2 regions of the Arthrobacter sp. 92 genome follow, and region 2 is predicted to be linked to the other one. Evidence: predicted binding sites of a transcription regulator. Region 2 holds the regulator's gene; the other holds the start of a gene.
What was found. Region 2 encodes LexA, which represses DNA repair genes until DNA is damaged. Its sites were predicted from a motif close to TCGAACANNTGTTCGA; they were not measured.
Positions count from the first base shown of each region.

Region 1 (3,220 bases), 690 kb from region 2:
GATGGTTGCGCCTGCCCCCTGCGCTTCCGCCATGACACCGTCAACCTCCTCCACGCTGCCCACGTTATGGCTCAGCGTGATGCAAGGGACTCCCGCCGGACTGTTCACCCGGGCCTCGGCCTGCATCTGGCGCGAGTCCCAGAGGGAGAGGATCAGCCCGTGGTTGGCCTGGATAAACACCACCTCACCGGGAACTTCCCGGTGGACCGGCCAGCCGAGGCCCTCAACGTAGAACCTGCGGGAGGCATCGACACTCCGGACGCCTAGTGAAATGAAGTCGACTCGAGGCTGCATCTTTAGATACTGTCATGCACATGCCCACAAATCACGGACACGATAAAGACGCCCAGGCCGACAAAGAGCAGCTCGCGGCCGTCCGGGTGGCAGTGGATGAAGTCGACGAGCAAATCGTCACGCTGATCGCACGCCGCGAGCGGCTGATCCGCATTTCCGGAACGCTGAAGGGCGATGATGCCGAAGTCCGGGCGCCCGGCCGGGTGGAGCGGGTCATCGAGCACGTCCGCAACGCCGCGGAAAAGAAGGATATCGATCCGGACATCGTGGAAAAGACCTATCGGGCCATGATCTCGGCGTTCACCGAGCTTGAACTGAAGGTGCACAAAGCCAGCAGCTGAGATTGCGCGGCTGATGGTCTAGTTGCCGCTGCCCGGTATCCGCGGCCACGCGCTGTCCTTGGTCAGAGAGCTTCTTCCACTGGAACGTTGGCCTGGTAGCCGCGGCCGTCAGCGTCGCTGAATGCGGTCATAAGGTGCCCCTTGGGCAGACCCAATACCGTTCCAATCGGGAAGTTTCCGGTGATGGTGTTCCCGGAATGTTCCACCCCCTTGAGGTCAAAGTTCTCCTCCGTGCCGTCATGGCTGAAGCAGTAGAAGGACACGGCCTCGCCGTTCATGAACTCGATTCCCATCCTGCGTTGATGCGAATGGTCCGGCGTGGCTGCCACGAGCCCCACCACGTAGGCGCCCGATCCGGGAATGTTTCCGTCTATATCGAACGTCGCCACCAGGGTTGAGTCCTTGGCGGCGATGCTTACGTGCTTGAGGAGTGCTTCGTGGGAGCTCATGTCCCAATCCTGCTACCTGCATCGGCGTGCGTCCACCCCTGATCTAGGTTTTGTCATTGCTCCGGCGTAGACTTGAATTATTCGAAGATATATTCGAACAATCATTGTCAGCCCTGCCCCGCTTCGGGCAGGCGGGCGTTCCGGGGAGGTGCCGATGGGCTTATTCAGCGAGGGGGTGGACGTTCTGTGCACCCCGGAAGGCCAGCCCCTGGAACTGAGATGGTCAGGGCGGCACTACACCGTCTGCGCCGAGCCCCTCCGTTGGTATGAACGCCGCCAGTGGTGGGCCGAGGAAACCCGTGCCCCGCTGGGCACCGGGCCAGGCCTGGTGGACCACGAGATCTGGCGCGTTCAGGTCCGGCCCTCCGGGAATCTGGCAAAAACTGAGCCGGCGGAACCCCTCACCCTGGATCTCACCAGAAGTATCAGCAGCGGGCGCTGGAGGCTCCTGCGGATCCACGACGCCCTCCGGCCCAACACAGCATGAGCTTTACCCATCTCCACGTCTCCACGGCCTTCAGCGCGCACTATGGCGTCTCCTGGCCCGATGAACTGGCGCAGGTGTCAGCCAGCGATGGCGCCACGGCACTTGCCTGCACTGACCGCGACGGGCTGTATGGCACCGTCAAGCACCTCAAGGCCTGCATGGCAGCCGGGATTGACCCCATTGTGGGAGTTGATCTTGCGGTCTTCGACGACGACGGCGACCTCCGCACCCAGCTTGCGGGCCGCGTCGTTGTGCTGGCCCACGGGCACACCAACGGAGCCGGCTACCGGGCACTCTGCAGACTGATTTCAGATGCGCACGCCCGCACCTCGGGCAAAGCCGGGGGAGTGGTTCCAGTTGGCGTAACCCGGGCCGAGCTCGCCTCACGCACCCTCCACCCGGAAACCCTTGAACCTGTGCTCACGGTACTGATCGGGCCGGATTCCGACGTCGGCAGGGCCATGGGCGGCAGGCGATACCTGCGCCCGCGGACCCTCTTCAAACGGTGGCTGGACACCATGCCCAAGGGAACCGTGGTGGCCGAGGTGGTGTCGCAGCTGAGCGCCCCCGGCCGGCCGCTAAGCACCGCCCACGCCGTGCGCATGCTTAAGTTGGCCGCCGAGCATGGGACCCCAGCGGTGCTTACCAACGCGGTGCGATATTGCGCCGAGGACGGCGCCGCCACAGCGGATGTCCTGGACTCCGCCCGCACCTTGAAGTCACTGCCCGAACTGTCTGCGGAACCGCTGCTCCAGCCCAATGGCCAGGCCTGGCTGAAATCCGCGGCCCAGATGCTTCAGGTGGGCAAGGAGATCATTCACGCCGCAGGGTATGGGGCGGTGGACCTCAAACGACTGCTGGCTCAAACAGAGGCGCTCGCGGACCGCTGCCGCATGGATCCCGTCACCGACATGGGGTGGAAACAGCCGGTTGTCCCTGAAGCCTCGGTGATAGGCATCGCCGGTGATCCCCTCGTGGAACTGGCCGAACGCTGCGAAGCGGGCATCGGCCGGAGGTTCCCGGGAATCGCCGGACAAGCCGAGGCCCAAATGCGCGCCCGGCTGGAACATGAACTGCGGATCATCGCGAACCTGGGGTTCGCCGCCTATTTCCTTACGGTTGCAGAGGTCTCCCGGATGATCCTGGAAATGGGTGTCCGGGCCGCAGCCAGGGGTTCCGGTGCCTCGAGCCTGGTCAACTACCTGATTGATATCAGCCAGGTGAATCCGCTGCAGCACGACCTCATCTTCGAACGGTTCCTCTCCCGGGACCGGGCCACCCTTCCCGATATCGATATTGATGTCGAGAGTGCTGAACGGCATAACGTGTACCGCCGGATCTTTGACCGCTTCGGCGCGGAGCGTGTCACGCTGATGAGTATGCAAAACGGCTACCGCGCTCGCGGTGCCGTCCGTGATGCCGGACTTGCCCTGGGCATGGATGACGGCGATATTGGCGAAATAGCCAAGCAGCTGTGGCGTTTTTCGGCCCGGAATTTTCGTGAGGCCCTGGTGGAAAAACCGGAGCTGAAGGAATTCGCGGACCGGGTGGAGCAACGCGATTTTGCGGAGAACCAGCAGTTGGACCTGCTGGTGGACCTCACGGAACGGCTGGACCGGCTGCCACGGCACATTTCCATGCATCCCTGC
Region 1 is NZ_CP189863.1:2,268,251-2,271,470, forward strand. Features, by position in the region: gene ACP4XC_RS10440 (VOC family protein) at 1-294, opposite strand, end outside; gene ACP4XC_RS10445 (chorismate mutase) at 309-635, shown strand; gene ACP4XC_RS10450 (hypothetical protein) at 698-1,084, opposite strand; gene ACP4XC_RS10455 (DUF6504 family protein) at 1,239-1,571, shown strand; gene ACP4XC_RS10460 (DNA polymerase III subunit alpha) at 1,568-3,220, shown strand, end outside.
Region 1: a site for LexA is predicted at 1,166-1,181, ahead of ACP4XC_RS10455 (DUF6504 family protein). Genes of this name have one in related genera too.

Region 2 (3,220 bases):
AGTTTAAGTGAGCCGGAGCGTGCCCTGAAACTGTGACGTCTTCAGGGGCCCGCGCGGACTCCTCCGGTCAGGCGGCAGAAGCTATTTCGAGGGCACAAACAAACGCTGCCCCGGCATAACCCGGGCGCCGTCAAGGTTGTTGAGCTGAACAATATCTGCCACCACGTCGCGGGGATCACGCTCGGGGGCCACGGTGCCGGCGATTCCCCACAAGGACTCCCCCGCCTGCACTGTCACCGAGATCGTGGGCGTTGCGGACAGCTCGGAGGCGGAGTCCGCGGCCTTGGCTGGCGAATTAAGGAATCCGGACAGCGAGATCAGGAGCGCGGTAAGCAGGACCAGCGGCAGACCGATGAGGACGATGCGCCCCCGGCGGGTCAGCCGCAAAGGCGGCAGCGTGCGCTTGGCTGGCTGTTCGGGGCACTGCTCCCACTGGAAGCCGTGAATGGATGACACCTGACTAGCACTTGTTGCTGACATGAACTGAGCCCTCCTGGACTGTACTGTGCCGCCCGGCGTGTTTCTGATCCTGCGTATTCCAGAAACGGCCACCGCTTCGGCCCCGTTCGAACATAGAATCGAATGGATTCCATATTCGAACACATCTTCGAACTTTGCTGGTTCTGTTCTAGCACTTATTAACGAACATTGTCGAGACTCACTAGAACAAATGTTTGAAAAACCCCTGTGGCTGGCTTACGTTTGAGTCACAGGAGAACCACTTTCCGCAGTACATCAGCAGGGTCTGACATTTCAGGCCGGAAGTTCCCGGCAGCAGCAGCCACGGCGGCCGGGTGGAATGAAAGGCGTTGGCGAAATGGCAGCACAAGCCACCGGCGGCAGGGCTACCCAGCGGAGCCAGCAGCCACCACGAGCGCCGAAGAGCCTCACGGTGCGGCAGAAGAAGATCCTGGAAACCATCCAGCGCTCGGTCAATGAGAATGGCTATCCGCCGTCCATGCGCGAAATCGGCGACACCGTGGGACTGGCCAGTCTCTCCAGCGTGACCCACCAGCTCTCCCAGCTGGAAAAACTCGGATACCTTCGCCGCGACCCCAAGCGGCCGCGCGCCATGGAAGTGCTGATGCCGCTGACCCTCGATGAAGGAAACGCACCGATCTCGGGTGTCGAAAAGACGGCCCGGCTGCGAACCGTTGGAGGGCAGGCCGTCTCCGACCTTGCCAGTGCAACGGACACCGCAATGGTGCCCCTTGTCGGCCGGATTGCAGCTGGCGGCCCCATCCTGGCCGACCAGATGGTGGAGGATGTCATGCCGCTGCCGCGCCAGCTGGTGGGGCACGGCGAACTCTTTATGCTGAGAGTGTCCGGCGATTCCATGATCGACGCCGCGATCTGCGACGGCGATTGGGTGGTGGTGCGTCAGCAGAGCGACGCAGTCAACGGCGACATCGTGGCCGCCCTGCTTGACGACGAATCCACCGTCAAGACCTTCCGTCAACGTGACGGACACACCTGGCTACTGCCGCAGAACACACAGTACGAGCCCATCCTCGGCGATCACGCCGTAATTATGGGCAAAGTCGTTTCGGTGCTCCGCTCGCTGTAGGGCCGCCCGCATAAGTGGCAGTTCGCCGCTTAGCCCGCAGCCTTCGCTCCGGCGGTCTCTTCGTCGGGTGCCTTCGACAGCCGCTCCAGCGCCGAGAGCGCGATGCCAGGATCTGTCGTGGGCCAGAAAGGCGGCAGCGCCGCACGCAGGAATCCGCCGTAACGTTCCGTGGACAGGCGGGAATCCAGGACGGCTACCACGCCCCGGTCACCCGTCGAACGGATCAGCCGACCTGCGCCCTGCGCCAGCCGGATGGCTGCATGGGTCGCTGAGACAGACATAAAGCCGTTACCCCCCGACTGCGCAACTGCCCGCGACCGGGCCGTCATGAGGGGATCGTCCGGCCGGGGAAAAGGAATGCGGTCAATGACCACGAGCCTGCATGAGCCGCCCGGGACATCGACTCCTTGCCAGAGGGACATGGTGCCGAAAAGACAGGTGTCCGGCTCATCCGCGAACTGGCGCACCAGGGCCGTCATTGAAGAGTCGCCCTGGCAAAGAATACTGACATCCAGCCGCGGCCGCATGGCCTCAGCAGCCTCCTCTGCCGCGCGCCGGGAGGAGAACAGGCACAACGCGCCCCCGCCCGAAGCCCGGATCAGTTTCTCCAGTTCGTCCAGTGCCTCCGGTGAGGTCCCCCGACCCGGCTTGGGCAAATGCGCGGCGACATAGAGTATTCCCTGTTTCGGGTAGTCGAAGGGCGATCCAACGTCCACTCCCGTCCAGCTCGGCGCCCCGGGACCCACCAGGCCAAGTCCCCCGGCGGCCGGTTCGAAGGCCGATCCGATGGCCAGCGTGGCGGAGGTCAGAACCACAGTGTGACCTTCGAAGAGTCCCTCCCGCAGACGCCCCGCAACGCTCAGTGGCGCGATATTGATGAGGGCAGGCGCGGACTCGTCAGGTTGGGAGTAGCCCTGTTGGGGGTCAAAGGTGCTGTTGCGCGAGAACCACACCACTTCGCGGTTGTCGCGGGCGGCCATCAGGCGTTCGCACAGTTCCAGGATCACCATGATGCGTGACCTCGCCAGCTGCCGGCCGCCGTCGGCCGTACTGCCGCTTTCGGCCTTGGAGTCGGACAGCGCGGCACGGCAGGCTTCCCGGAGCTGGTCCACGCAGTCCAGCTGCTCGGTGTTCAGGCCATTTGGCATGAGACCGCTCGGAACGCCCTCTATGGCCAGCTCAAGATTGGCCGCGGCATTGTTGAGGGCATCAACGGTAATGCCGGTGTGCTTGCGGGCCCCGGAGGCGGCGGCGTGGATCATGGCCACGGACAGCTGCCCGGAGACGGCTCCCGTCACCCGGTCCTGAAGTTCGTGGGCCTCATCAACCACCACCACATCGTATTCGGGCAGCACGGCCAGTCCCTCGAAAGCGCTGACAGCCAGCATGGCGTGGTTGGTCACCACCACGTCCGCGTCGGCGGCGTTTTGCCGGGCAAGTTCGCTGAAGCATTCCGCAGCCATGGGGCACTTCTGGGCGCCAAGGCATTCCATCGAGGTGACGGACACCTGCCGCCAGGCACGGTCCGTGACCCCGGGCATCAGTTCGTCACGGTCACCGGTGGCGGTCCCCTCCGCCCATTCCCGCAACCGCACCACTTCCTTGCCCAGCTGCGAGGCTGGACCGCCCATGGCGGCAGCGAAGTGGGGGACG
Region 2 is NZ_CP189863.1:1,575,663-1,578,882, reverse strand. Features, by position in the region: gene ACP4XC_RS07215 (LysM peptidoglycan-binding domain-containing protein) at 82-480, opposite strand; gene lexA (transcriptional repressor LexA) at 818-1,567, shown strand; gene ACP4XC_RS07205 (ATP-dependent DNA helicase) at 1,597-3,220, opposite strand, start outside.